DNA from 3 places in the Chryseobacterium sp. MYb328 genome. Region 1 is predicted to be linked to each of the others. Evidence: riboswitches for the same ligand, from Rfam matches in the RefSeq annotation. Region 1 holds a riboswitch; each other region holds the start of a gene.

Region 1 (10,607 bases):
CAAATGTAGAATAGATAGCAGCCATTCCTGTTGCAAAAGCGTAACCTGCTTCAGCACCTTCCATTTTGGCAATCTTCTCTGTAAACTCAGATACGTTAGGGTTGGAGAAACGGCTGTACAGGTTTTTAGGTTTTTCTTCAGCAAAGCTTGCTCTCATATCTTCAGCATCCTGAAAAATAAAGCTGGATGTAAGATAGAGTGGCGTAGAATGCTCGTCAAACTGAGATCTCTCCGTCTGGGTTCTTATTGCTGATGTTTCGAAATTTTCCATATAGTTTTAATTAATATAACAATGTATCTCTATGATATTTTTTCCAATTTTTAATTACTGTACATTTATTATAAGATGGATTACATCTATATAAATGCTATGTGTTTATGTTTGATAGAATTTTATTCTATCCTTGGTTAAATCATCCTTCGGGATTGGTATCATTTGATATATTGTATGATTTATTTTGTACGATTATTTTGTTTCACTTAGTCTTAAAATATCACCGAATACGCCTCTGGCAGTTACCTGTGCTCCGGCTCCGGCTCCCATAATCACGATTGGGTTTTCACCATAACTTTCCGTATAGATTTCAAAGATGGAATCTGATCCTTTCAATTGTCCTAAAGCTGATGTTGCAGGAACAGAAATCAGTTTTACATCCAATTCCCCTTTGTCTTTCTGTAAATCTCCATGTAGATCTCCTACATATCGCAATACATGACCAGGTTCCTGGTTTTCTTTGATCTTCTGGTATTCTTCATCCAGCTCGTCTAATCTTGTAAGAAATTCGGGTTTTGAAACCTCAAGTAAACTTTCCGGAACCAGATTTTGAATGTTGATATCTTCGAATTCGTTGATCAAGTCTAATTCTCTAGCTAAAATCAATAGTTTTCTTGCTACGTCATTTCCTGATAGGTCTTCTCTTGGATCCGGTTCTGTGTATCCTTTTTCCAGAGCTTCGTTGATGATTGTGGAAAACTTATCGTCCCTCAGAGAGAAATTGTTGAAAACATAACTCAATGTTCCGGAGAAAACGCCTTTAATTCTTGTGATATTTTCTCCTGAAAGGTGTAATAACTTAATGGTATCAATTAACGGAAGACCTGCTCCTACATTGGTTTCATACAGATAACGTCTGTTATTTTTACTCAGCGTATATCTTAGTTTTCGGTATTCTTCGATTGGAAGGGTGTTGAAAATTTTATTGGAAGAAACCAGATCAAAGCCGTTTTCTGCTAATGCATGATAGTTTTTAACAAAGTCTTTGCTTGCGGTGTTGTCTACCACAATCAGATTTTCCAATTGATTTTCATTGGAAAAATTAATTAACTCCTGAACATCTGATGAATGTTCTGCTGTTAAAACCTCATCAGACCAGTTACTATCAAACCCTTTTTTGTTGAATGCTATTTTCTTTGAATTGGCTACTGCAACTACTTTAAGGTCTACTTTTTTACGTCTTTTAATTTCTTCTGAAGATTCAAGAACCTGTTCAATTAATGTTTTTCCTACATTTCCATGGCCTATGATCGCTAAATGAACGGTCTTCGGTTTTTTGAAGATCTCAGATTCTATGATGTTTCTGGTTTTTTCATCCTGTGAAGAAGTCACCACGATGTTTACTCTGTTTTCACCGGCAACCTGGTTTAAAAGCAATGGAAAAACATTATTTCTTGCCAATTCTGCAAAGACTTTATTAGAATCTTCTGCTACAAAACCGATCACAGAAACATTGTTGATACTATATATTTGAGATACTTTTCCTGATTTTCTTTCTGCTTCAAACTCATCAATAAGACAAGCTACTGCTTTTTCAGCATCATTTTCATGAACTAAAATGGAAATTCCGTTTTCTATGGCTTGCTGGGAGATTACTCCCACACTGATACGTGCTAAAGTAAGCGCTTTAAAAATTCGTCCGTCAATCCCGATTTCCCCTAAGAAATCTTCTCCTTCAAATTTGACAATTGATCTGTTCTTCAAAAATTTTATTTCTTTAGCATTTTTCATTACTTATAAAATGTTTTTTATGATATTATTTAATTGTTGATATTCCATTAGGAAGGCATCATGCCCGTGTATAGATTGGATCTCGTGATAAGAGATATTCTCCTTTTTCTTTTTCAGATTCTCAAAACACATTCGGATTTCAGAAGCTGGGAAGAATAAATCTGTATCTACGGAGATCATGTGCATTCGTGCCTCTATACTCTCCAGGGCTGATTCATCAGTATTTATATTCATCAGCAAATGGTTCATCAGCTTGTACGCTTGCAAACTAAACCTTTCGTTTAGCGCATTACCATGGTAAACCAACCAGTCTTCCGATTCCAGACATTGTTTTTCCTGATTGTATTTATTTTGAAATCTGTCATTAAGTGATTCCGGAGTTCTATAGCACAGCATGGCATGGATTCTTGCTTTTTGTAATGGTTCTTCTTTATCATTCAATAAAAATTTCTGAACCAGACATTGTGCATGCAACCAATCATGGGTTCTGTAATCACAGGCAATAGGAATGAAAATTTCTGCCAGCTTGGGTTGTTTTGCTAACATTTCCCATGCTATTCCCCCTCCCAATGAGCCTCCAATAATGGCATATAGGTTTTTGATATGTAAAGCATCCAGCCCTTTCAGAAATATGTTGGCAATATCTGAAGGAGTAAAGTCTTCATAGTCTTCAATTAAAAAATGATCGTATCCGTTTCCGGGAATGTTGAAACACAGAACAGTATATTTATCGGTATCAACGATCTGATTTTCGCCTATCAATTGTTTCCACCATCCTTTTTCTCCGGATACGTTTGAATTTCCGGTAAGGGCATGGTTGATTAAAATGACAGGAGCTGTAAACAGATCTTTCCCGAAAAGCTCATAGCTTAACGAGATATTGTATTCCTTTTGGGAATAGGTTTGATACGAAAGATTAATATAGTTTAGTTCTGTTTTCAATTCTATTATATATTTTAATACAATTGAAAATGCCACAGGAAATGGCTGAAAAGAACTTCAGTAAGTTATCTGTCCAAAATTACTTTGGTAGAACGTAGCACCTTCTTTGCTTGCGCAAAGGGTTGCTAAGGTTTCATAGGGTCTAATCCCTCAACCTTTCTTGATAACATTTTCAATATTTGAATGAACGAATGATGCAAAGGTAGTTCTTTTCTTTTAAAATCAAAAAAAAAATAATTTAATATTTAAAAAAGCCCTTAAACACAAGTATTTCAAGAGTATATTAATAATTCTTCAGATAAAAGGAATTGGAATTATTTTGCAAAAAAACTACCTTCGTATAGAAAAATGATGATATATGATCGCCGAAAAAGAAAGATTACAAGATACCAAATGGAAAAACTGGGGACCTTATGTAAGCAACCGGCAATGGGGAAATGTACGGGAAGATTATAGCCCGAACGGAAATGCATGGAATTACACCAATCATAATAATGCGGAAAGCTATACCTACCGTTGGGGTGAAGAAGGTATTGCCGGAATTTCTGATGTAAAGCAATTGTTCTGTTTTGCTCTTTCGTTTTGGAATAAAAGGGATAAAATCGTTAAGGAACGCTTCTTTGGATTGAGTAATCCACAGGGAAACCATGGTGAAGACATCAAGGAAATTTTCTATTATCTGGATAATACACCTACTCATAGCTATATGAAGATGGTTTATAAATATCCGATCAATGAATTCCCTTATGATGAACTTGTTGCAGAAAACGGTAGACGCAGCAAACAGGAACCGGAATATGAGATCTTTGATACAGGGATTTTTGATAATGATGCCTATTTTGATATTTTCATTGAATATTGTAAGGCTGATCACAATGATATTCTTGTGAAAATAACGGTTTGTAACCGAAGTCAGTATGATGCTCCTATTGTAGTAGCACCTACTGCCTGGTTCAGAAATAACTGGAAATGGGGATACAATACCTACAAAGGAGAAATGAATGCTTCACATGACGGAAGTATCAATATTGGTCACGACAGTATCTCCATTAAAAAGTTTTATTCAAGAAATAGGAATGCTCAAAGTGTATTTTGTGAGAATGAAACCAATACTCCAAAGCTGTATGGAGCCCCACAGGCAGAAAACACTTATTTTAAAGATGGAATCAATGATTTCATCATCCATCACAGCAATACGGTAAATCCTGAAAAAAAGGGAACCAAAACTTCTTTCTTAATTGATGAACTTATTGGAGCCGGACAATCCCAGGTCTTTGAATTCAGATTATGTCCTGATGAAAGCGATGAGCCCTTTGAACGTTTTGATGAGATTTTTACAGCAAGACAGGCGGAAGCGGAAGAGTTTTATCATGAAATTCAAAATGATACTACCAATGAAGATGAAAGGAATGTACAAAGGCAGGCTTTTGCCGGGCTTTTGTGGAATAAACAGTTCTATCACTACAATATTGGAAAATGGCTGAAAGGGGATCCGAACTTTGAAGCACCGAGAAACTTTAATGATTATGTAAGAAATACAGAATGGAACCATCTTCACAATAAGGATATTATTTCGATGCCTGATAAATGGGAATATCCATGGTATGCAACCTGGGATCTTGCTTTTCACTGTGTTCCTTTATCCATCATTGATGCTGAATTTGCCAAAGGACAGCTTTTACTTCTGACCAAAGAATGGTATATGCATCCTAACGGACAGCTGCCAGCCTATGAATGGAATATGAGCGATGTAAATCCACCTGTACATGCATGGTCATGCTTCAGGGTTTTTAAGATTGATGAAAAAAATAATGGTAAGCCTGATTTACTATTCCTTGAAAAAGTATTCCAGAAACTTCTGCTCAACTTCACCTGGTGGGTGAACCGAAAGGATAAAAACGGAAAGAATATTTTCGGAGGCGGATTCCTTGGACTGGATAATATTGGAGCCTTTGATCGAAATACTGTTTTAGAGGATGGTCAACATCTGGAGCAGGCTGACGGAACGAGCTGGATGGCCATGTATGCACTGAACATGATGAGAATTGCTATGGAACTGGCTCAATACTATCAGGTATATGAGGATATGGCGATCAAATTCTTTGAGCATTATCTTTATATCGCGGAAGCAATGGAGAATCTGGGTGAAGGAACGAAAGGGTTATGGAATGAAGAAGACGGATTTTTCTATGATGTTCTTCAGCTTGGAAATGGAAACAGTGTTTCTTTACGATTGAGAAGTATTGTTGGATTAATTCCATTATTTGCCGTAGAAATTGTAGATCATCGCCTCCTGGAAAAGATGCCCAATTTCAAAACAAGAATGGAATGGATTTTAAAAAATAAACCAGAACTCACCAAGCTTGTTTCTCACTGGGATGAGGAAGGCCAGGGAAGAAAACATCTGATGAGTATTCTCCGTAAAAACAGACTGACAAAAGTATTGACAAGAATGCTTGATGAGAAAGAATTTCTAAGTTCTTATGGAATTCGGGCTATGTCTAAAGTATACGAAGAAAATCCTTTTGTGTTCTCTGTTCATGGTAATGAAAATGTAGTGTACTATACTCCTGCCGAAAGTGACAGCAGAATGTTTGGCGGAAACAGTAACTGGCGTGGACCTATCTGGTTTCCTATCAACTTCCTGATCGTAGAAAGTCTGCAGCGTTTCCATTATTATTACGGAAACAGTCTGAAAGTAGAATTCCCAACAGGCAGTGGCGAAAAGAAAAACCTGGATGAAGTGGCTCAGAATATCAGTAAAAGACTTTGTTCTATCTTCTTAAAAGACGAACATGGACAAAGGGCTTTTAATGGAGGAAATCCAAAATTCAATTATGATGAGCACTTTAGAGACTATATTACCTTCTTTGAATACTTCCATGGAGATAACGGACGTGGTGTAGGCGCTTCCCATCAGACAGGATGGACGGCTACCGTAGCGAAGCTGATAAAACCAAGACTTACCTTTTAATGAGTAATAAAAAAACCGGATGAAATGTCCGGTTTTCTTTTTTGTATACGAAATTCTTTTGCCACGAATGCCCGAATATTTTTATTTATATAAACTCTATACATGGCTAGAAAAATTAAACCACATAATTACATAGCTCTTAGGCAACATATTACTCATCAATTATTTTATTCGTGCATCCGTGGCTAAATAAAAAATGAGGCTTGAAAGCCTCACTATAGTTTTAGATTTTTTCGCCGTTTACAAATACTTCGTATCCTATTTCTACATTAGGCTCTAAAGTTTTTGATACGGAACAATATTTTTCAAAAGATAATTCTGCTGCTTTCAAAGCTTTCTTTGGATCAATTTCGCCTTCCAAAAGGAATTTTACCATAATTGATTTGAATGGTTTTGCATCATCCACCTGAATTCTCTCCCCTTCTACTTCTGCCTGAAAACTTTTTATTTCCTGACGCTGCTTTTTTAAAATAGAAACTACGTCTATTCCGCTACATCCGGCTACTGCCATCAGAACGCTTTCCATTGGAGAAACTCCTTTAGCTCCCGGCTGTGAAGTATTATCTAAAAGGATGGAATTTCCCTGGCCGTTTGTACATTCAAATAAAAAGTCGTCGTTGATTCTATTAAGTGTTATTTTCATTGTTGCTTGTTGCTTGTTGCTTGTTGCTTGTTGCTTGTTGCTTGTTGCTTGTTGCTTGTTGCTTGTTGCAAAATTATAAAATTCCTCTGGCTTTTATCTCCAAATATTTATTGATAACGTCGATATTCAAATTCTCCGGAAGTGTATATACTGTATAAATTCCGTATTTGCGGAGTTCCTGAATAATCAGTTTCTTTTCAAATTCGAATTTTTCAGCAACGATTTCATCATAAATCTCCTGCATATTTTCAGGATTTTTGTGAATCAAAGTCTGCAATTCTGAGTTTTTGAAGAATACCACTACCAATAAGTGATTCTTAGCAATTCCGCGAAGATATTTTAGCTGACGGTTTAATCCATCCAACGTTTCGAAATTGGTAAATAGCAGAATCAGGCTCCTCTGGTTGATGGAATACTTTACATCCTGATACAATCTGTTGAAATCACTTTCAAAGAAATCTGTTTTAATATTATAGAGTGATTCTGATATTTTCTTAAGCTGTCCGGATTTATTCTCAGCAGCAATTTTATTTTCAGCTTTTTTGGAGAAAGTCATCATTCCCGCCCTGTCTCCTTTCCTCAGAATAATATGAGACAAAGCCATGGTTGCATTGATAGAATAATCCAAAAGACTCAATCCTTTGAAAGGCATCTTCATAGTTCTTCCTTTATCAATCAGCATAAAAATACGCTGCGATTTTTCATCCTGGAATTGGTTTACCATCAGACGATTCGCTTTAGAAGTCGCTTTCCAGTTAATGGTTCTGATATCATCTCCCGGGACATATTCCTTAATCTGTTCAAATTCCATGGTATGTCCCAGCTTTCTCACTTTTTTTATACCACCCAGCAGAAATTCACTTTGCAAAGCCATCAGCTCATATTTTCTGAGATGGATAAAAGATGGATAAGCCGGCAACATTGCATCTTTCTGGAAACTGAATCTTTTCGAAACAAATCCTAAAGGTGATGAAACAAAAATATTCAGACTTCCGAAATGATATTCTCCTCTTTCCTTAGGTTCTAAACTATACTGAAAGAAAGTGTTGGCTCCGGTATTAATTGTCTTTTCAATCAAAAAATCTCTTTTCTGAAACTGAAATGGGATCTCATCAATAATTTTAGTTGTGATCTTAAAGCCGTAATTATTTTTAATATCAATCTTTACAAAGTTCTCATCACCATTGGATAATTTTTCCGGTAATATTCTTTGTGCCTGTACAGCATTTTTTTGATTAAAAATCAGCAAATAATCTACCATGGCAGCAAGAAAACATATCAACACGGCAATATGGCCCACCCACATCAACACCGGAAAGAAAAAAGCCAGAACATACAGTATCCCCACTCCGATGAGTGTAAAGAAGAAACGTGTATTGATGTATAAGTTTTTCATTGTTTAGGTGGCAGGTAGCAGATTATAGGTTTCAGGTAGGTACTCATTAACTTCATGTTGGGAATTATTATTGTAGGGAATTAATTAAACCGTTCAACATTTTTGTTATTTCAATAATTTCCTGATTTAATTTTAAATAATCTTCTTCACTAAAAAAAATGAGATTTTTCGAAATTACTAATTGTGTTTCCACTTCTGCGCAGCTGCCTCTTGATATTTTTAAAAATTGCAGATAATCAGGTTTACTTCTTCTTGAATTTCCTTCAGCAATATTAGAAGGTATAGAAACTGCAGCTCTTCTGATCTGCGATGTTAGTCCATAGACTTCATTTTTAGGAAAAGCATCCGTAATTTTATAAATATCAGTGACAAAATCAATAGACTTCTGCCAAACTAAAAGCTCTTTAAAATTTGCCATATCGAATACTTTATACTCTAATTAAACTTTGGCCCCCTATTACCTATTACCTATTACCTATTACCTATCTAGGAATTTCTATTCCTTCTAAAATTTGACGGATAATTTCATCAGCAGTAAGGCCTTCCATTTCTCTTTCAGGAGAAACAATTACTCTATGTCTTAAAACGGCATAACTAGCCTCTTTGATGTCTTCAGGTGTTACAAAATCTCTTCCTCTCATTGCTGCAAAAGATTTGGAAGCCGTAAGAAGTGCTAATGAAGCTCTCGGCGAAGCACCCAGATACAGAAATTGATTCTCTCTTGTATTGATAATAATTTTCGCGATATACTCCATCAGATGAGCCTCCACAATGATCTCTTTAACCAAACGCTGGTAGCCTTTCAACTGCTCTGCAGTGATCACATGATTTACACCTTCTGTTTTATCTTCTTTTTTGCTTTCGTGCTGATTTTTAATGATCATAATCTCCTGCTCAAGGTTCGGATAACCTACATTAATTTTGAACAGGAAACGATCCAGCTGAGCTTCCGGAAGCCTGTACGTTCCTTCATGCTCTATCGGGTTTTGTGTAGCTACCACAAGAAATGGTTCCTCCATAATGTAGCGGGTTCCATCCATTGTAATCTGTCTTTCCTCCATAACTTCAAATAGGGCAGCCTGGGTCTTCGCCGGTGATCTGTTGATCTCATCAATCAATATAAAATTGGAGAAAATAGGCCCTTTTTTAAATTCAAATTCAGAGTTTTTTACGCTGAAAACTGAAGTACCCAGAATATCTGAAGGCATAAGATCCGGTGTAAACTGAATTCTGCTGAAGCCCACATCAATGGTTTTAGCTAATAGTTTTGCCGTAATTGTTTTCGCAACTCCCGGGACACCTTCGATCAGGACGTGTCCGTTTGAAAGTAACGCTGCCAGGAGATGTTCTATCATCTTCTCCTGCCCTACAATTACTTTGCCTATTTCAGCTTTTACTTTATCCAGGCTTGCACGAAGTTCTATCATATCAATTCTCGACTGAAAGTGGTCTTCGTTTTTATTAAGATCTATAGAACTTTGATTTTCTATGTTTGGGTTATCAAGATTTTCCATAATTTTTATCTTTGGTTTTGATAGGACTCCGTTCTATCTTTTATTAAATCGTCGCGTTGGGACTCTTATTTTAGTAACTCATCTAGCAATTTATTGATTCTTGCTAGGTCTTCTTTCATCACACTGGCATACGGATCCTGTGCTCTTTTGATAAGGTTGATGGCCTCATTAATCATTTCCATAGGTTTTCCTGTTTTTAACTGTAGCTTTTGAGCAAATTCTTCATCAATATTTTGAGTATCAATCAGAAGATCCATTCTCACTTTATTCAGGAAATATTGGGCTTTCTTGGCCATCATATCATGAAAATCGCCTTCCTGAAGATAAAGATTTCCAATGCTTTTCACAAAATCCAGTGATGTATTTCTCAAAGGTTCTATAACGGGTACAATTCTCTGCTTCCTCTTCGCATTAAAGAAAATAAAAAGGATAAGCCCCCCCAGGAATATCCACCATGCATATTTCAGTGCCGGATTTCCTAATACAAACCTCATGAAGAACCGGGAAGCTTTGGTATCGTTCTCCACAAACCAAAGGGTCTCCCTATCCTGCAGATAAGAGAATACGTCCTGTGCATATCTTACATTTCCAGGTTTCAACAGATAATAATTGGTAAGAAAAAGGGGTTCGCTATGAACGTAAAAATTACCTTTCCCGAACTTCGCTTTAATAAAGTTGGCCTGATCTGTATTTTTCCTCTCTACCGTTTTTCCAAGAACTTCTACCCCCGGTTTGATAAATGAAAATCCTTTTCCTGAAGGAAATTTATCCAGCTGAATGAAATCGTTCTGGTATTTTTTATCTGTAAGTTTCAGTACATTTTCATCCTCAAAAGAAATATCTGAACTATGAAACCCAATACTATCCGCAATTTCCTTAGGCATAAGGTTCATCACCAACATAGCATCCGAGCCTTTTGACACCTGATCCATAATTTTTTTCCAGGATTCGGTATCAATATTATTTTCAATAATGACAATATTATGAACTTCTTTTTTATTCTGGCTATAATATTCGTAAGGAGCACGATCGATCTTCTTCAAATGATTTTTAAAAAGATCTTTAGCTTCATTATTAAAAACAAAAAGACCAAAGGGTGACTTTTCATTGATATCAAAATTTTTGCGCCAGTC
Region 2 (10,607 bases), on a different contig from region 1:
TCTGAAAGTTGTACTAGATGGTCTGCTTGTAATTCCTACATTAGAAAGACTATTTTTTCCATTAAGTTCTAAAGCTTTTATATCTTTAAAATTCTTCTCTTCTGTCGTACATTCAAAACCATGCTCTCCTTCTGTTCTCTTTGTCTTATAAAACACCCCATATACTTGCTTATCTGCAGTAATAGGCTCTATAAATTGGAATTTACCATCTTTAATAATCATAGATTGCATCTGAGTTGGTGCAGTGCTGAATCTTACATATTTTCCAGGATCATCTACCCCAACACCTACATACGAACCCAACTGATATCTATCTGCCATAGATTTCTCTACAATAGGATCACTATATACTGCAAATTTCTCAATTTTCCCTTCTGCTGTAGGTAAAGATACCACTACAGCCTGAGCGCCTCTTCCTCTTTCTACAGCATCTTTTAAAGTATTTCTAAGAGATTGTAAATCCAATCTATAAGAATACTGAACTTCCACTTCTTTTCTTACTTCAGACGTTTTTTGTGAGGCCGGCGTCCACCTCTGTGCATTAAAGCTAGACAGTCCTGCTGCCAATGCACAAACCAGTAAAATTCTTTTTTTCATAATTACTTAATTAATCCAAGATTAATAAACTTTAAATATCCGCCATAAAAATAGTAATTATAATCAGAATAACATTTAAAAAAACGGCTAATTTTCAATAAAATTAGCCGTTACATTAAATATTTTACTTTTTAATCATTATTTCTTTATTCCCATCTCATATAAAGCAAATGATATCAGATCTGCATTTTCACCAATTACCTGATCTGTTGATCTTCCGGCACCGTGTCCTGCATTCTTCTCAATTCGTAACAGAATAGGGTTCTTACAAGCCTGTTTTTCCTGAAGCTCAGCACCAAATTTGAAAGAGTGCGCCGGAACTACTCTGTCATCATGGTCACTGGTAATGATCATTGTGGATGGATAACATGTTTTTGCCTTTACATTGTGTACCGGAGAATATGATTTCAGATAATTAAACATTTCTTTGCTGTCTTCCGCAGTTCCATAGTCATAAGACCATCCGGCTCCAGCTGTAAATTTGTTATATCTTAACATATCCAATACTCCAACTCCAGGAAATGCTACTCTTGCCAGATCAGGACGTAAAGTCATGGTTGCACCTACCAACAGACCTCCGTTTGATCTTCCGGAAAGTGCCATATATTCTTTTGACGTATAGCCTTTACTCTGTAGATATTCTCCTGCAGCAATAAAGTCTTCAAAAACGTTTTTTTTCTGCATCTTTGTTCCTGCGTCATGCCACTTTTTACCATATTCACCTCCTCCACGGATGTTTGGAACAGCATAGATTCCACCATTTTCCATCCAGATAGCATTCACTACTGAGAAAGATGGCTGTAAACTGATATTAAATCCTCCGTAAGAGTATAAAATAGTAGGGTTTTTACCATCAAGCTTAGTTCCTTTTTTATAATTGATCATCATCGGAACTTTAGTTCCGTCTTTAGAAGTATAGAATACCTGTTCAGAAACATAATCATCCGGGTTGAACTTCACGTTCGGTTTTTGGTATACTTCGGATTTACCTGAATCTACATTGAATTTATAAGTAGTTCCTGGTGTAATATAGTTGCTGAAAGAGTAATAAATGTCTTTCTCTTTTTCTTTTCCTCCAAAACCTGATATATTCCCTTTCCCTGGAAGTGTAATTTCTCTGATTAATTTTCCGGTTTTATCATACTGTTTTACCTGATCAATAGCATCAACCATATAAGTTGCGAAGAAGTATCCGCCCCCTGAAGATATCCCCAATACATTTTCTGTTTGCGGAATAACATCTTTCCATGTTTCCGGAGCCGGGTTGCTGATTGTAGTTTTTACAAGACGCATGTTCGGAGCATCTTTATCTGTCGAAATAAAAAGCTCATCTCCCTGAGTATCTACAATACGAGCATTGATATCAAATCCTTTATTAATCTGTACAAAGTCTCCTCCTTTTTTCAAATCTTTGATAAATAACTCATTTCCGTTGGTTGCATTGGCAGCTGAAATGATTAAATATCTCTGATCATCTGAAACACTGGCTCCCAAATATCTTCTTGGTGTTTTCTCTCCTCCAAAGATCAGTTTATCTTCAGACTGCTTTGTTCCAAGCTTGTGAAAATACACTTTATGCTTATCTGTCATTCCGGAAAGTACGGTTCCTTCCTTCGGTTTGTCATAACTTGAATAATAGAAACCTTCATCATTCTGCCATGCAATTCCACTGAATTTCACATCCACCAAGGTCTCATCGATCTGCTTTTTGGTAACTGCATCGATGATGATGATCTTATTCCAGTCACTTCCACCTTCAGAAATAGAATAAGCAGCAAGAGTTCCTTTTTTGTTAAAAGAAAGGTTAGACAATGAAGTGGTTCCTTTTTCTGAGAATTTATTCGGATCTAAGAATACTTCTGTAGCTTTGGTTTTATTGTTGGTTCTGTATAAAACAGACTGAGCCTGTAAACCATCGTTTTTAGAATAATAGGTGTAATCTCCTTCTTTGAAAGGGGCTGAAATTTTCTCATAATTCCAGATTTCTTTCAGTTGGTTCTTAATTTTATCTCTGAATGGAATTTTTGAAAGATAATTCTGGCTGTAAGCCACTTCTTCATCTACCCATTTTTTAGTGGCATCAGAATCATTTTCCAGATCTCTGTACGGATCAGAAACTGCGGTTCCAAAATAAGTATCGGTTTGAGCACCCTTTAATGCTTTTGGATAATTCATTGTTTGAGAGTAAAAAGATGCTGAAAACAGAACTCCAGCCGTTAATAACATAGGTTTAAAATTCATACTGAACAGTTTTTACCAAAAATACATAAAGTATGTGAAATAAAAAAAGTCCCGTTTTCGCGAGACTTTTACTTATTTAATGAGTTATTAATCAGTTTAACACTGACTATAGGCTATCAAAATAGAAATCAGTAAGATTGGTTACAATTTGATCCGGACTTCCATTCCAGTAATAGATTTTATCGCCTTCCTTCAGTTCATATAAACTAAATTCCTGATCTGTAGTGATTGTTTTATCAGCATTGCTAAAATTCTGAGTCATTTGAAGTATATATTTTTTCAGATCATCAGCTTTTATTTTTTTAGGTTCTACCTTTGGTTCCGGTGTTGGAGTGGCAGGTATCTTAAAACTTACAGTATACTTCACCTCAGCAATTTTCTGATCTTCTATATATTCATTCTGAACAACATTAATACTCTTAATGGTAAGTTTAGCATTCCTGAAATTGGTAAATAAGACTTTGAAATAATCTTCAGCTTCTTTCTGACAGGCTGAAGCGGCTGCTTTTGGAAATACAGACAGAAAACTCTCTGCACTTGTCTTTACCATGTCTTCTGCATTTTCTTTAAAGTTGATATCAAAAGCGTCTTTTCCTTCAACGGTAGGTCTCAGATAATCATTCAGTTTAAGACGTGTGGCTTCATCATTATTCAAAAAAGATCCAAAGAAAAGTTCAAATACTTCTTTTGGCTTCTTTACTTCTGTCTGTGCTATAAGGTTCTGCCCCATCATGGTAAGCAACAGTAAAAAAATAATTTTGTAATTTTTCATAGTTTATATTTTGAATTCATTGTTATGGTTAAAAGAAAAGCCCCTGAAAAAATCAGAGGCTTCGTTTTATTTTTTGAAACTTTTAATAGTTTTCTTCTTCTCCTTTCATTTTTTCTGCATTCTCTGCCATAATTACGGCATCAATCATTTCAGAAATATCTCCATTCATGTAGGCATCCAGATTATACATAGACTTGTTGATTCTGTGATCTGTTACTCTTCCCTGTGGATAGTTGTACGTTTTGATCTTTGCAGAACGGTCACCTGTAGAAACCATAGATTTACGTTGTGCCGCAATATCTCCCTGTACTTTTTGAAGTTCAATATCGTATAGTTTGGTTCTTAGCATTTCCATTGCCAACTCACGGTTAGCCAGCTGAGAACGAGCCTGTTGACAAACCACTACCATTCCTGAAGGCTTGTGAGTCAGCTGTACTTTCGTTTCAACTTTGTTTACGTTCTGACCTCCGGCTCCTCCTGAACGGGATGTCTGCATTTCAATATCTGCAGGATTCAGCTCGAAGTCTACTTCTTCTGCTTCCGGTAAAACGGCTATAGTAATGGCAGAAGTATGAACTCTACCCTGGGATTCTGTTTCCGGTACACGCTGTACACGGTGAACTCCTGATTCGAATTTCATGATTCCGTACACACCTTCCCCTTCCACTTTCATGATCAATTCCTTGTATCCTTTTGCTGCTTCATTGGAATCTGTCACTTCATGTCTCCATCCTTTTGTTTTGAAATACATGGTATACATCCTGTAAACATCTTCCACAAAGATTGCTGCTTCGTCACCACCAGTTCCGGCACGTAATTCAACGATAACGTTTTTGTCATCTGCAGGGTCTTTAGGGATCAACAGAACTTTAAGTTCTTCTTCTAACCCAGGAATTTTGGACTGAGCTTCCAGCTTTTCTTCTTTGGCAAGATCTACAAGATCTCTGTCTGAGCCATCCGCAATAATTTCGTCAGATTCTTCAATGCTGTCTAAAGCACCTTTATACTGATCGTAAACTCTTACAATTTTCCCCAAATCACTGTATTCTTTGTTCAAAGAAGAATATCTTTTTTGGTCTGAAATGACATCAGGCTGTATAATAAGGTCTGCAACCTCATTATATCTTTGTTTTATAGCTTCTAATTTTGGAATTAATGATTTAGACATTGTCGAATTTTTGTGGGTGCAAAGATAAGAATTAAAAATTCAAAATTAAAGTATAAATTTTTGAGCATTAGGGATCAAGGGAACAAAACGGTAAAAAGATACATTTACAAATGGGTCTATCAGCTTCTGTATGTTTTCAATATTCCTTTAAATTCCTTTGGAAAGTCTTCTGTCTATCCAGTATAAAATAAGTCCTACTGCAATAATTCCCAGCCCTATTAAACTTTCTTTAGGGTTATGAATAAAGGTAAAATAAAGGATATAAAAACTGAATAGAAGAAAAACGGTAGGAAAAATATAAAAGGTATTGGATTTAAATATCTTTCTATCTTTCTTTTTAAGAAAGTACACCGTTGAAATTGCCAAACTTGCAAATAATTGAAGGATAAAAGCAGTATAAACGAAAATTTCTTTGAAACTCCCGGTTAAGATAATGATCGTAGCAATCACTGCATGGGCAAAGATGGCCCTTACCGGAATTCCTTTTTTATTTCCTACTGAAAGAGGCTTCCAGATACGGGTTTCTTTTGCAAAAGCCTGCGTAAGCCTTGATCCTACCCATAAATATCCACTGATGGTTGCAATAAGCTGTAATGCGATAAAGACATTCACAATTTTTCCAAAGGAAAGTCCAAACATATTCACTGCCGCCTCTCCCATTACATCTTCTTTTCCCGCTAATTGGCTTACTGGAGCATGTTTTAGCATAATATAGTTAACAAGAATATAACTTACTGTCACAAAAACAGTTCCTATAATTAATGATTTAGGAAGGCTCTTCTGAACATCTTTTATTTCCCCGGCAATATAGGATGCGGAATTCCAACCGGTATAAGAATACGTTACGAAAACCAATGAGGTAGCAAAAGCGGGAAGCATAATCTCATTCTGCCAGCTATCACTGAAGTTCAGACTGTTTCCGATTTGTGGAGAGTCTGATAATCCAACTCCCAGGATCACAAGCACAATGATAAAGGCAATCTTGATAAAGGTAAAAAAATTATGAAACCGGCTTGAAGTCTTTAAACTGAATGATAAAGTAATGGCCACCAAAAATATGGCGGCAATTGCAAAACCATTTCCAAATGAATACTCAAATACAGACAGATATTTCGACATAGCCAGAGCCGCCAGTGCTACAGGTGAAGAAAAGCCAATAATAAGGGAAATCCAGCTTATCAGGTATCCGAATAAAGGATGATAGGTTTCTTTAAGATAAATAAAGTCGCCACCGTTTCCTTTAAAATGAGATCCTAATTCCGCATAACAGAAAGCCCCGAATAAAGCCAGAACACCTCCGATTGCCCATAACAGAAAAATACTGTAGGTATTGGTAATATCGGATAACTGAAAGCCCAGGGTAGTAAAAATCCCGGTTCCTATCATATTAGAAACAACAATGGCAGCAGCTGTTTTCCAGCCGATCTGATGTGAAGCAGTACTCATTTACTTATTAAAAATTAAAATTAAGCCTTCCGAAGAAATAACTCCCCAGCGTTCCCATCTGAACCGGCGCATATTTGAATACTCCATAGTATGAATTTTTATAGGTCTGAAGGTCCGGGAAGACATCCAATACATTGTTTGCCCCCACAGTAAGATTAATATTTTTTGTGATATCATATCCTACACTCACATCTGTAACCACTTTTGGAGAAAACTCCTGAACGATTCCGAAAGGGAAGCCATCTCTTATTACTTTACCAAAGTAGGTATTTCTTACGAGAAAATTGAGCTTTCCGATTCCATAGGTAAGTCCTAATGAAGCTTTTGTCTTGGGTGATAAGGTTTCAATAATATTAATCTGATCCGGACCAAAGAATTCATTCTGAGGAGTTTCTAATTTATCAGGAAAGTGAAAGTCTGTAATTTTTGTCTCTGTATAATTTCCGGCAAGATTGATATTTAAGTTTCCGCCACCAAGCTTCCAGTCATAGGAAACAACTACATCTACTCCTTTCGTTTCGGTATCAACTGCGTTCGCAAAGAATCTGCCGCTTTCTACCGCATTTCCTTCTCCTACCACTGAAATATCAGATAATCTGGAGTCTGTAATGTTACTGGTAATTACTATTCTGTCTTTCACTTTAATGATATATCCGTCTACCGTAATGAAAAGCCCTTTAGCAGGTTGTAAGGTGAATCCCACACTTCCGTTTACTGATGTTTCCTGTTTTAATTTATCAAATCCCAGAACCTGTGCGGCGATGCTTTCATTATTAAAAATCCCTTTTCTTACAATACCATCTCCTGAAGTGGAGATATCGGCATAAGAATTATTAAAATACTGCTGCTGAAGTGACGGAGCTCTAAACCCTGTTCCTACTGCCGCCCGCACCGCATAGTTTTTCACAAACTCGTATCTCACTGCTAACTTTCCATTCAGGGTATTTCCGAAGTCTGAATAGTTTTCAAACCTTGCAGCAGCATCAATATTGAGTTTTTTATCCAAATCATAGGAAACATCAGCATATACTGCTGTTGAGTGCCTGTCTTTTTTCAAAGCATTATCCGGTGAAAAACCAATAAAAGATTGTGAACCTCCTGCTCCGATCACTTTAGAATCTTTTGTGGCAACATTGCCGTTCTCATCATATTGGGTATAGGAAGCTTCATCTCCCGCTTTGATCTGATACTGCTCAAACCTGAATTCTCCCCCAAAGGCAATATTGAAGTTTTTTATCTTCTTTGAAACGTCAAGATTAACGGTATTTTGTAGAAAACTGTGTGCCCCTGCGTAAAAACGGGTGGGAGATTTTATTCCCAGAGAAGCATTATTGGTATTGCCAACGTTGTAATTGAATGTATTGCTTCCGAATGTATTACTCAGATCAATCAGCCAGCTGTTGACATTATATTTAGCACCCACAGCATAAGAAATATCATAAATCTGAGAATTCAGGACTGCCTGAAAACCGTTGGGGTAGATTTCTTTCACAATATTAAAACTTTCATTCGGAAGCCTTCTGAAGCCATATCCTTTTCCTTCTTTAATACTGAAACCACCAAAGGAATAGAATTTAAAGTTATCATTCAAAGGATATTCTGAATTGAAAAACAATTGCCCCTGTCTGATTTGCGCGTCTCCGATCTGGAAATTAAAGTCATCTCTTGTCAATCCTCTTTTTCTGATCTCATCATCATCATTTTGTCTTGCAACATCCGGATTATCTGCAAATTCATAGGCAAAATTATTCCCGTAAATATCAAGATCATGATTTTGGGTTCTCGTGGTTTTTCCTCTGTGACTTAGCTGCAATGAAAGATTGATAAACCCATCATTTTTACCCAAAGAAGTTCCATAATTCACTCCCGCCTGGTAAGTATCCCCATCATTTCTTCCACTTAATCCATAGGTTAAGCTTGCAGAAGCCCCTGCATTCTTTTTTAAAATAATATTAATTACTCCTGCGATGGCATCAGAACCATATTGTGCTGCAGCACCATCTCTTAACACTTCAATTTTTTCAATAGCAATGACAGGAATAGTACTTAAATCCGTTCCTACAGATCCGTTCCCTATTGTATTCTGATAATTGACCAGGGAAGTTGTATGCCTTCTTTTCCCATTAAGCAATACTAAAACCTGATCCGGCCCCATACCTCTTAATGTTACCGGATCAATATGCTCCGTCCCATCAGAGGCGGATTGTCTCACAGAATTAAATGAAGGGATCACATAATTCAGAAGATCCTGAGCCGTCATTTGTGGAGATGATTTCTGAATTTTATCAATATTGATCACATCTACAGGAACAGGTGTCTCCAGCTTTGTTCTTTTGACGTTACGGTTTCCGACGATGATAATGTCTTCGATTTGTTTTCCTTTTTCCTCCTGCTCCTGGGCAGCGACCAAAATTGTCCCTATCAGTAATACAGCGGTGCTTAATTTTTTCATCTTTATTCTTGCCAATTAAATATTCTTCTACAGATTATACTGCAGATACACAAGACTTCAAGAAATGGAATTCATATAAGAAATATTGACTTCACTTATCTCCCCATCGGGTTGGAATTAGCACCTTTACACTTTTGGAATCGTGTAGGTTGCTAAGGTTTCATTGGGCCAAATCCCTCCACCTTTCTTGATAAATCTAGTGCAAAGGTAGACTAATTTTTCAAATCTGCAAAAATTGAAGAATCACCCAAAAGAAAAAAGGCAAATCTGCTGGTCTGCAAATTGGCCTTTGTATTTATTTGACAATCATCTTTTGAATAGCCACTCCGGTTTCTGATTTCAGATGAACCAGATAGGTTCCTGGTGGATAATTAACCTTCAGCTCATAGTTTCCGTTTTCTTTATCCAGTTTGAATGCATCCAGTTTTTTACCACTCATATCGAAAATAAGAATTTCTCCATTTTTAGCTTTATTAAAAATTAATTTTGCAGAGCCATTTTTAATGGGGTTATCAGCAATCTGAAGAGATAGTTTGTTGGTAGCATTCACATCAGAAGTAGATAAAGTTCCGGCAGAATTTCCAAAAATTCTGAATTCTCCTGGCTGTAAAGTAATCGGAGCAATTGTAGAGCTAATATTTGAAAAGGTATCATCCATCAAATTTTTCCATTGCCCAACGTAAGGGAAATAAGGAATTACATTTTGTACAGAAGTGGAATAATTGGCAAGAACTACTACATTTTTCATTCCGTTAATAGTGTTGTCATAGACATAGATTCTCGTGATCAATCCATCCGGATCGTTGGCCAGATTATTTGATTCTATACTGTATGTTTTTGATTTGAATACAGGGTTGGTATTTCTGATATCGATAATCTTCGACCAAGTATCATAAACTGCTTTTCTATTGGCATCAGTATCATATCCTAAGGTAAACGCAACAGGCTTTTCATCAGTTCTACAGCCGTTGTTGATGCTTCCATCCGCACACCTGTTGATACTGAATTCATAGCCCAGCTCTCCAAACTGCCAGATCATTTTTGGACCGGGAATGGTAAAGAATGTTGCTCCGAATGTTTTCATTCTTTCTAAAGCTGTATTCAAGTTCTTCACACTGTAACTTCCATTAACAGCTCCATAAGCCAGGTTTTTAAACATCAGTCTTTCTTCATCATGACTCTCACCATATCCTACTGCACGCATTTCTGCAAAACCATGAAGATTGTGATTCATACGGTCGTAACTGCTGTTTTCTTTATATCCCATTGTATTCTGATTATAGGGTTCTGTCTGTTTATTCCAAAGCATTACTCCTTTTCCTTCTGCTACTCTATAATTTGCCCATTGCTGTTCTTCCTGATCTGTTCCCAGGTGTTCAAATATCATATAAGAATTAGGGTCAATTGCCCATTGTTTATCCGCATAATTCTTCATAATATCCACTCTATCCTGCTGATAGGCATTGGTGCAGTTTTCATCGTTTTCAGAACAGTTTTGGGTGAAACCTTTCGTTAAATCCCAACGGAATCCATCAATATGATATTCTGTAAGCCACTGCTGAAGACATCTTTCAACGTAATATTGAGTTGAAGGACTTGTATGGTTAAAATCATTAAAAACATTATAAGAATGTTTCGGAACCTGATTAAAATAAGGGTTATTAGCTGCCACATCACCGTAACCATCGCCGTCCGGATCTATATTCCAAAGTCTCGCCAAGGGAGAACGTCCTGTTGCATGGTTAAAAGCGACATCAAGAATGACAGCAATCCCATTCTGATGGCACAGATCAACAAATTCTTTGAATTTCTCCGGTGTTCCATAAGCTTTATCTAAAGCATAATGAAAAGAAGTATTGTATCCCCATGAAAGGTTTCCGTCAAATTCCATAATCGGAAGCAATTCAATGGCATTGATTTTTAAGTTTTTT
Region 3 (10,607 bases), 170 kb from region 1:
ATTACCGTTTCCGCACTTTCAGCAGTTTTGAAAACCTCTACGCTGGTAGCCTGATCTGTAGGAGCAGTATCCATTTCACTTTCGCAGCTTGTAAGCGACCATAATCCGATTAAAGCAAAAGATATATATTTTAATTTTTTCATTGTTTCAAATTTTAAAAGTTAAAACGTTGCCTGAAGGCCAAAAGTGATTGTTCTCATTGCCGGATACCTGTAATAGGTAGTTCCATCTATCGCCTGCTCAGGATCCATCCCTTTATGTTTATAGAAGGTCAGAAGATTCTCTCCCTGGATATAAATTCTGAATTTCTTCAGTCCCAGCGCTTCAAAATAATCTGACGGAAGCGTATATCCTAAACTTACATTCTTAATCCTTGCATACGTCCCTGAATAAAGGAATCTTGTAGATATGGAATTCCAGTTATTCGTTTTTGTGCTTAAAGCAGGAACATCCGTATAAGGGTTTTCCGGAGTCCATCTGTTCAACATTTCTGTGCTCCATGCACGTCCACCTGAATTTCCACTGTGTAAGATCGAGGTATAATCTGTATCAAGAATTTTTCCCCCAATTTTAAATGTAACCAACCCTGAAAAGTCAAAATTCTTATAGGTAATACTTGTACTTATTCCTCCTGTTAGTTTAGGCAAAGCAGAACCCTGCAATATTTTATTGGCCTTAGCATACTCTGAGGTTGTTCCTTCCACATTATTTCCATTGGCATCTTTCGTAATGGTTTTCCACAATGGTTTTCCGTTACTTGGATCTACTCCAACCCATTCCTGGATATAAAAATCATATACAGAACCTCCTACATTCAGCTGTTTGGTAGATCCTATCGCGAAAGGTCCGCCCGGCAATTTTGTTATTTTGTTATTGAGAGTACTCAGGTTAACATCAACATTCCACTGGAAATCGCTGGTTTTAACAGGGGTTGTGAACAATGAAAATTCAAAACCTGTATTCTTTATGGTTCCTATATTGGCAGGATAATCACTGATTCCCAAAGATGGGGCAACCGGGACATTAAACAGAAGGTCCTTACTTTTTCGCTCAAAATATTCCACATTTCCTTTGATTCTGTTGTTCAAAATCGCAAACTCCAGACCTATGTTCAGATTAAGGTTCGTTTCCCACTTCAGATTAGGCGTCCCTACTTTTTCCAGTGTCTTTCCTGGTTCTCCGGCCAGGCTAAAGTCTTTATATAATTCCGGATAAGCATAATACAGTGGCTGTCCGTTTGGCTTCAGTAGTTTATCATTTCCCTGTCCTCCATAACTAGCACGCAGTGTAAGCTGATTGAAAAAATTCAAGTTTTTAATAAACTCTTCGTTCGAAAGTTTCCAGGATCCTCCTACTGACCAGAATCTCCCCCACCTGTTTTCTTTCAAAAATCTTGAAGAACTGTCCGCCCTTCCTGAAGCGGATAAGAAGTATTTGTTATCAAAATCATATTCTACTTTTCCAAGAAAACTCAATAAGCTTAATTTATCACTGTTTCCTGTAAAATCTACCAGTAAAGAGGCTGCATCCGGCTCATAATAGTTAGGTAATGAGAAGCCTTGTCTGCTACCGGAAATGGTTTGGTAGTCATATTTATAAAATTCATGACCTCCCAACACATTAATATGATGTCTTCCAAACCTTTTATCATAGGTCAGGATATTACTGGTTGTATAAGAAAGGGTTCTGTTATTCGCTTTTGATACAGATCCTCCGGTCTCTTTACTTTGTCCAAGAAGTGGATTCGTATAATAGTGTTCATTATAACTCACAAGATCCAATGAAAAGCTTGATCTGAACTTCAGCTCCGGAAGGAAAGTCAATTCCATAAATCCTTTTCCCGAAAAGTTATCGATCTTATTTTCATTCTTATCTAATGGTAAGCTTGCTGCCTGGTTTTGATTCTGAAGGGCTGCAGTAGGTCTGTATTTTCCAAAATCATACACTCTGTTTCCTTCAGCATCCAATACATAAGATCCGTCAGGATTTCTTTCATAATAAGGATAGAAAGACGGTATTGCTCTCGCTGCCTGAATAATATTACTTGCTTTAGAATCCGAGGAACTTGGAGCCTGCTGAATACTGTTGGTATAACTTAAATTAGCCCCAACATTTAACCAGCTTTTCACTTCAGAATTGATCTTTAATCTTGTATTATATCTCTTAAATCCAGATTCAATTGCCATTCCTTTATCATCCAGATATCCTAATGAGAAGAAATAGTTACTTTTTTCACTTCCGCCACTGATATCCAGATCCACCTGATTTCTGGAAGCTACCCTTTGCAAAACGTCTCTCCAGTCATCATTCCATAAAGCTCTTGCTCCCGGTAATAATTTCCCGTCAGTTCCTATTGGTTTTGGATAATTGCCGCCATAAGGATTAATTCCCAGATTAGAAATAATATTATCTGTTGCCATCTGTGCGGCCTGTTGTGCAGAGATTGAACCAGATTGATATCCGTTTCTCATTGCCTCCCAATATAATTGAAAGTACTGATCCGTATTTACCTGTTCATAATCTTTTACGGCTCTGCCTGAGAATCCCTGACTGATATTAAGATTTACTCTGGCTTCCCCTTTTTTACCGGACTTTGTAGTAACGATAATGATCCCGTTCGCTCCTCTTGAACCGTACAATGCACTTGCCGTAGCATCTTTCAGCACACTGATAGATTCTATATCATTCGGGCTGATAGCGTTCAGGTTTCCATCAAAAGGAATTCCGTCTACAACGTATAACGGATCACTGGAAGCACTTACGGAGCCAATCCCACGGATCCTGATTGCAGATGTTGCTCCGGGTTGCCCTGAAGCTCCCGTAACCTGAACTCCGGGCACCATTCCTTCCAGCGCTTTTGTAACATTGGTTACAGGTCTGTTATTTATTTTATCACTGGAAATCGTTGCCACTGAACCGGTATAGCTGTTTCGTTTTGCTTTTCCGTAAGCTACGACAACCACTTCATCAATTTCCTTTTCTTTAAGTGTATCTTTTTTCGGTTTGGAATTCTGTCCGCTTACACTTACCACACCTAAGAAAAATGCAGCAACCGGTGGAATCCAAATTTTAGAATTGAATAAATTTTTATTAATCATAATCAATTTTATTTACCATATATTAAAATTTCACCCTTTACTGAAAAGACAGCAAAGGGCATCGATAAATACGATAAACCAAATGCTTATTTTTCCTTTAAAGGCTGAATGTAACACCTTACATAATGCAGGTTGTCAAGATATCATTGGGTCAGTTCCCTCCATCTTTCTTTATAAGCCGATCGAAATATGGTTGCAAAGCTATAAACTTTTAGTCTATAAAACAAGTAGACTTATTATTTTTTCATGATAAATTTTCAAAAATTAACATAAGTTTTTATTAAAAGCCATAGTAAAAAGGAATTACAAAGATTATCACTTTTTCAAACATGACAAAAATCATTATCGATAATTCAAAATAATATGGAAACAAAAAAAATGGCACTTGCGTGCCATCATCCAAATCAAATCTCAAAAAAACAGCCTGCGTACAATCAATGAAAACCTATTCCATAAAGCAATTCAACAATCGGTCCGCAAGCCATTAATCACCAAACATTGTATGTATCTATAAGTCAAAATCTCTAATTATAAATAAAATCTGATCATGAGCATTAAAAATTCGATCATAAGGTTCATTCTTTTTATGAAATGCTTTACAACAAATTTAGCCGTATAATAAATTACCGGAAATAGTAGAAATCCATCAATTACATCATAAAATATGCATTTGGGAGTATGAATTAAATATTCACCGAAAAACTTCAGGAACCGTTTCAAACTTTGAATTAAACTTCATAGACCCATAAAAAGAGACAGCTAATCAACTGTCTCTTTATTATATAAAATTAAATCTATCCTACTTATTGAGCAGCTTTCAGAGCTTTTACAATGATATTCATCATTACAATGGAGTTAGCAACATTACCCTGTCCGTTCCATTGCCCAATGACAGGCTTCTTATTAGCGTCTAGTAACCAAGGAGACGTATTACCACTTACCGGAGGTACAGTTCCATTATACCTAGTTACTCCGCCATCACCAAACCAATAGAATTCTTTAGTTTTAGATTTAAATGCTACAACATTTCCTGTAGTTTGAGATACTGACATAGCCTCAATTAAAGAGGAATCATAATTGCTTAAATCTCTTGAAGTACAGGCATCATTCCCTAATAAAGTGTTCCGTGCATCTCCAAAATCACCATTCAATGCAGAAGATGAAGGAATATTATAAGCAAAACAATCACTCCAGGTTCCCTGAGTTGCACCAGCTCCTGCGTAAGCCCTGATCATGTTTAGGGTATTCGCCCCAGTTGTTTCACTATACCATATAACAGTACCTCCGTTATTTACAAACATCTGTACAGCACTTACTTCCGCAGCACTTGTAAGATCATAAGTATAGGATACCAATAGTAATTTATACCCACCAATATTTAAGTCGTTAATACCGCCACTACTCACAACACGTCTTGTCACACTCCATTGTCCGGTTGTTTGGATCATCGCAGCAGGATTACTTCCACCAGGATAATAAGAACTGAAAATAAATGGATTATTCATTACAGCACCTAACCCGCTAGTAGTACCATCTACCCCAAAAGGAGATGCTCCTACAGAAAGTATTTTCAACTTAGACAAATCATATCCTGCATTTACGGTAAAGTTTACCGTACATGTAGAACCTCCTATGGTAACTGCAAAGCTTACTGTTCCTGCTGATGCAGGTGTCCCGCTTACTGTATAGGTAAGGCTTCCCGATCCATTATTCAAGTTCCCGGCAGCAATAGCAGCAGTAAGACCTGTTACCCCCGTAGAAGCAATACTTTGTGCCGCATAAGGACCTCCGTTACCCGCAGTATATGGGATCGTAAAGGATACTCCGCTTGCAGCCTGCCCATTTACCAAATTACCTGTGGAGGTGGCTCCTGCACAATTTAATACAGCAGAGCCTGTAGAAACACCGGTAATTGGTGTTCCACAAATCTGCAGCCATTGATTCTGAGGAGCAGCAGCCCAATAGTTATAACATTTTGTATCTGTATTATAAACCCATAAGCCATCTACAAGAGCATCCCCCATGGCAGGACCAATTGAGGTAACATCGGACGTTTTAAGCCTAGGGAATAATACCCCGGTATTATTTCCTTTAGAAACAATATCTAAAACTGTTTTTTGATGAGGATTAGATGTATCTATTCCTATTTTTCCTCCTTGACTGTATAATTTTGATAACAAAAAAATACAGAGAAATAATATTATTTTTTTTCTCATTATTGTTGTTTTTAAGTTGTTTTTCTATTAAATACTCTGTTTCATAAAAAAATTTAATTTTATATTAAGTTCATATATTCATCTGGTTAACAATATCCATCATATTCTTAATAAAAAAGAATAGATTTTGAATTCCTGCAACAAAAGTACTCCCAAAGCCATAATGAGTAAATAGTGGATATCCATCATTTTACAAAAAAATCAACCCTAATCACTTCTTCAGATATATCCAGTAAAATCTGAAAATTACCTCCATCAATAATGGCTGGAAAATATTTATCTTTGGGTAAATTCTTTTTATGAAAGTATTAATTATTAATGGGCCTAACCTCAATCTTTTAGGCACCAGAGAACCGGAAATCTATGGTATTGTTTCCATGGAAGCTTATTTGAAAAACCTAAAGTCTGAGTTTCAAACTCATGAGCTGAAATATTATCAGTCCAATATTGAAGGAGAGCTTATCAACAGGCTTCAGGAAGATGATTTTGATGCAGTAGTGATTAACCCGGGAGCTTTCACTCACTATTCCTATGCTATTGCTGACTGCCTGAAGAACATCCGGAAACCAAAGATAGAAGTGCATATCAGTAATATTTATAAAAGAGAGGAATTCAGACAGAAATCCGTAACCGCAGCGTGTACTGATGCTGTATTATCCGGCTTTGGAATGGATGGATACAGATTAGCTTTACTGAGCCTAAAGTAAGTTCAAAATGATAGATTTTATGAAAATAAAAGGTAAAATTTATTGTAATAAAATTTCGATTTATCCCAATCAGCTCACCAAGAGAAAATCATATATCATTGAAGAAATAAGCTCTGATAATGTCAGAATCTGGAATGATGAGAATAAACTTAAATGGTACTCAAAATTTAATTTCAGTTTAAATAATGAACCTGAAATAGTATCAATTCATATAGATGATGAAATACTGTATGAAGAATCTGATACTGTAGAAGTAACCATTACCTTCTCAAACCACAATAAATATTGGGTAGTCTTTACTACCCCAAAGTATTTAGATGAAGCATTGGATGAAGAATCTTTTTACTTAATATCTAAATATATTATTGTCAAAAAGATTAATGAACAATCAATTCGATCAGCAATTTATAAACTGGACGAACAAAATGAATTAATTGAAAATTGCAGAAAATATCAATAAAAAAGCCTCATCAGTGATGAGGCTTATTTATCTTTATGGAATACTATTAGATAGTTTGTTCCTGTAATTGAGGACCTGAAGCAATCAATCTCTTACCTTCTTCAGTATCACAATACTGTTCGAAGTTTTTAATATATCTTGAAGCAAGATCTTTTGCTTTCTCTTCCCATTCTGAAGCATTCTCATAAGTATCTCTAGGATCTAAAATACCTGCAGAAACGTTTGGAAGCTCAGTAGGAATTTCAAGGTTCATGATTGGAACCTGAGTTTTAGGAGCGTTATCAATAGATCCGTCAATGATCGCATCAATGATCGCTCTGGTATCTTTTAAAGAAATTCTCTTACCTGTACCATTCCAGCCAGTGTTTACTAAATATGCTTTAGCTCCGTGCTCTTTCATTTTTCCGATCAATGTTTTAGAATACATTGTTGGGTGTAATGTAAGGAACGCTTCACCAAATGCCGGTGAAAAAGATGGCTGAGGTTCAGTAATTCCTCTTTCAGTTCCTGCTAATTTAGACGTATAACCGCAAAGGAAGTGGTACTGAGCCTGATCTTCGTTCAGGATAGAAACCGGAGGAAGTACTCCGAATGCATCCGCAGAAAGATAAACAATCTTTTTAGCATGGCCAGCCTTAGATGGCAATACAATCTTGTTGATATGATAAATTGGGTAAGAAACTCTTGTGTTCTCAGTGATAGATCCGTCTGTATAATCTGCTACTCCATTGTTAACAACAACGTTTTCAAGAAGTGCATCTCTCTTTATTGCAGCGAAGATATCCGGTTCTTTTTCTTCAGATAAATCGATAACTTTAGCATAGCATCCACCTTCATAGTTAAATACTCCATTGTTATCCCAACCATGTTCATCATCACCAATAAGATATCTTTTCGGATCTGCAGACAAGGTAGTTTTCCCTGTTCCTGAAAGACCAAAGAATAAAGCTACATCACCTTTTTCTCCTACGTTAGCAGAACAGTGCATTGAAGCCATACCTTTTAATGGAAGGTAATAGTTCATCATAGCGAACATTCCTTTTTTCATTTCACCTCCATACCAAGTACCACCAATAATCTGTAGTTTTTCAGTAAGGTTGAACATGATAAAGTTTTCAGAATTTAATCCTTGAGCTTCCCAGTTAGGGTTTGTTGTTTTAGAACCGTTGATTACTGTGAAATCTGGCTCTCCAAAGTTTTCAAGCTCATAGTGAGAAGGACGAATAAACATATTCGTAACAAAATGCGCCTGCCATGCTACTTCAACGATAAATCTTACTTTAAGTCTCGTATCTGCATTCGTTCCGCAGAATGTATCTACTACATAAATCTTTTTAGATTCAGCAAGCTGGTTCAGCACTAGTTCTTTACAAGACCCGAAAATTTCTGCATTAGTAGGTAAGTTTACTTTACCATCCCAGAAAATAGTATCTCTTGTAACATCATCCTGAACAATATATCTGTCTTTAGGTGAACGACCTGTGAAAATTCCTGTTTTTACTGATACCGCGCCCGATTCCGTAAGTTCCGCTTTCTCAAACCCCTGATTTTCAGGAGAAACTTCAGCCTGGTACAATTCTTCATAAGAAGGGTTATACACTACTTCATAGTTTCCTTTAATCCCTAATTTCTCTAAATCCTGGATGATTTTAGTGTTTTTCATTTTACTTATATTTTCTATTTCTTTATTGACTTCAACAAAAATAATATTAATTATTTGTTAAAGGTGGTTTAAATATACTGATATAAGTCAGAATGACAAATAAAAAAACCCGACCGTAAAATACTGATTATAAATTAATTAAATTTTTCCATTCAAAAATAGTGGTGAAACCTTTCTCCCAAAAATAGTCTTTAAAGCCCCCAAATTTGGCACTCAGGACAAAATCTCCCCCCCATGCGCCCAAACTTTTTACAAATACGGGGCAATCTGAGAATAATTTTTCTTTAACTGTAGGAATTTCAATAAAATTTGAAATTTTACCCTCATGAATCATCATTAATTCAGAAAAATTTTCCAATTCATTGCATAATAAAATTTTCTTTGTGATATCTGAAAATTCATTTACTAATTCCTGAGACTTTGTTTTTGATTTATAAAGACTGATTGCTTCACGGCTATCCTGCTTCTGATTTAAATGGATAAAGATCAGTTCATTTTTAAAAGAAGGATTAAAATCTACTTTCTCATATCTGATCTCAGGCTTGCTCTGAAAAAGTACTGCAGATTTTTCTTTTGCAACAGCAATATCATATCCACTTCCACCTAAACTGATTGTATTTAAATAAAAAGGATCTATTTCTGCCCACTCCGAAAGGTTATTCATTAAGGTTGAACTGCTTCCAAGGCCAAAATCAGCAGGGAACTGGAGGTTGGTTTTTAAGTGATAAGTAAAGTCGTTTTTGAATTTTGTAGCAGAAAGCTGCTGAACATTCTTTAATGTTTTTAAAATAAATTCAGCGCTTGATGGAATATTGGTTTCAAGAATCTGCCAATTTTTATAATTGATGACAGCTTTTAACCAAGGTTGATTCTGATGGAGTGCTTCCCAAAGTATCAAAGACTGATTATCATCTTTTTCTTCAAAGAAAAACTCTTGTCCCAGCCTGGTAGGTACCGCTAAGACAAGAGCTCCGTCGATTGCGAAATATTCTGAAGTAAGCATAAGCTTGCCCGGTGAAAATATCGCGCTCATATTTTTATTAATTAGATCGCAGAATTAGATTCTACAGATCCGTCAATTTTTTTGATCAATCCCTGAAGGGTTTTTCCCGGTCCTACTTCTATAAAATTAGACGCACCGTCTTTAATCATATTTTGTACAGACTGAGTCCATTTTACAGGTCCTGTAAGCTGAGCAATAAGGTTTTGCTTGATCTCATCAGGATTCGTCACTGCTGTAGTGGTAATATTCTGATATACAGGAATAGTCGCTTTTCTGAATTTCGTGTTTTCGATAGCTGCTGCTAATCTTTCCTGAGCCGGCTGCATCAATGGTGAATGGAAAGCTCCGTTTACCGGTAACAATAAAGCTCTTTTTGCCCCTGCTTCTTTCAGCTTTGCACAAGCTTCTTCTACTGCAGAAGTTTCTCCTGAAATTACCAGCTGTCCCGGGCAGTTATAGTTTGCCGGAACTACGATTCCACTGATCTGTGCACAGATTTCTTCTACTTTAGCATCTTCAAGACCTAAAATAGCTGCCATTGAACTTGGATTAGCATCACAAGCATCCTGCATAGCCTTAGCTCTCTCTGAAACCAATTTCAAACCATCATCAAAAGATAAAACGCCGTTAGCTACTAATGCTGAGAACTCTCCTAAAGAGTGTCCTGCCACCATTTCAGCTCCAAGACCGTTTACTGCTTTTAATGCTGCTACTGAATGTATAAAAATTGAAGGCTGGGTAACCTCTGTTTTCTTAAGATCCGCATCCGTTCCGTTAAACATAATGGAAAGAATATCGAAACCTAAAATTTCATTGGCAGATTCCATCAGATCTTTAATATCTTTTCTAGAATCATACAATTCTTTTCCCATTCCTATGAACTGAGAACCCTGCCCTGGAAATACAAGTGCTTTCATGTATTGAATTAAATATTATGCAAATATAACTATAATGTTAACAATATCTTTTACACAAAGATAAATATCATCTAAGGTACTAATCTGATGACTCTGTAACCCGTGTTTACATAAGCTCCGTTTGCCTTAGATTTTACAAACTCAAATTTTGTTGCAAGCTGAGTCTGCACCTTATTCATTTGTTTGAAAATTTCTCCTTTTTTATTTTCTCTTGTCAACATATCATTTACCACGTCAAAACCTACGATCGCATATTTTGGAGGAGTCTTGCAATACTTGCTTTTGTAAGCTGCAAGAATCTCTTTTTCAAAGTTACCATCGGTATTAATTTTTCTGTCCATCAGATAGACCAGACTTGCCTGGCTCAGATCATCTACTTTCTTTTCGAAGACAGGAGAATAGAACATACTGAAAGCTTTTACCCCCTGTACTTCTTTAGAAAGAGCAATCATTTTATTAGCGAAAGCTTCTCCCATATCATCATTAGCTAAAACAGCAATAACCGGAGCAGACTGACCTGTCATCATATTCTGATCCAGCTGA

What was found. Region 1 has a riboswitch for S-adenosylmethionine ahead of WH267_RS04025 (alpha/beta fold hydrolase). Riboswitches for the same ligand answer to the same signal wherever they lie in the genome.
Positions count from the first base shown of each region.
Region 2: another riboswitch for S-adenosylmethionine. It lies ahead of WH267_RS07920 (TonB-dependent receptor plug domain-containing protein); the one in region 1 lies ahead of WH267_RS04025 (alpha/beta fold hydrolase).
Region 3: another riboswitch for S-adenosylmethionine. It lies ahead of WH267_RS04850 (SusC/RagA family TonB-linked outer membrane protein); the one in region 1 lies ahead of WH267_RS04025 (alpha/beta fold hydrolase).

Region 1 covers NZ_JBBGZQ010000003.1:13,531-24,137, forward strand. The annotation lists gene WH267_RS04015 (O-succinylhomoserine sulfhydrylase) at 1-271, opposite strand, end outside; gene WH267_RS04020 (ACT domain-containing protein) at 467-2,005, opposite strand; gene WH267_RS04025 (alpha/beta fold hydrolase) at 2,009-2,947, opposite strand; SAM riboswitch class I at 3,010-3,117, opposite strand; gene WH267_RS04030 (MGH1-like glycoside hydrolase domain-containing protein) at 3,306-5,921, shown strand; gene WH267_RS04035 (OsmC family protein) at 6,145-6,564, opposite strand; gene WH267_RS04040 (DUF58 domain-containing protein) at 6,638-7,960, opposite strand; gene WH267_RS04045 (four helix bundle protein) at 8,028-8,378, opposite strand; gene WH267_RS04050 (AAA family ATPase) at 8,443-9,474, opposite strand; gene WH267_RS04055 (hypothetical protein) at 9,540-10,607, opposite strand, start outside.
Region 2 covers NZ_JBBGZQ010000005.1:198,021-208,627, forward strand. The annotation lists gene WH267_RS07895 (reprolysin-like metallopeptidase) at 1-597, opposite strand, end outside; gene WH267_RS07900 (prolyl oligopeptidase family serine peptidase) at 736-2,838, opposite strand; gene WH267_RS07905 (hypothetical protein) at 2,945-3,610, opposite strand; gene prfA (peptide chain release factor 1) at 3,693-4,778, opposite strand; gene WH267_RS07915 (APC family permease) at 4,926-6,224, opposite strand; gene WH267_RS07920 (TonB-dependent receptor plug domain-containing protein) at 6,232-8,676, opposite strand; SAM riboswitch class I at 8,769-8,873, opposite strand; gene WH267_RS07925 (alpha-amylase family glycosyl hydrolase) at 8,972-10,607, opposite strand, start outside.
Region 3 covers NZ_JBBGZQ010000003.1:182,424-193,030, forward strand. The annotation lists gene WH267_RS04845 (RagB/SusD family nutrient uptake outer membrane protein) at 1-143, opposite strand, end outside; gene WH267_RS04850 (SusC/RagA family TonB-linked outer membrane protein) at 162-3,098, opposite strand; SAM riboswitch class I at 3,182-3,278, opposite strand; gene WH267_RS04855 (hypothetical protein) at 3,902-5,314, opposite strand; gene WH267_RS04860 (type II 3-dehydroquinate dehydratase) at 5,614-6,021, shown strand; gene WH267_RS04865 (hypothetical protein) at 6,041-6,481, shown strand; gene pckA (phosphoenolpyruvate carboxykinase (ATP)) at 6,528-8,144, opposite strand; gene WH267_RS04875 (GYDIA family GHMP kinase) at 8,272-9,177, opposite strand; gene fabD (ACP S-malonyltransferase) at 9,189-10,064, opposite strand; gene WH267_RS04885 (LysM peptidoglycan-binding domain-containing protein) at 10,136-10,607, opposite strand, start outside.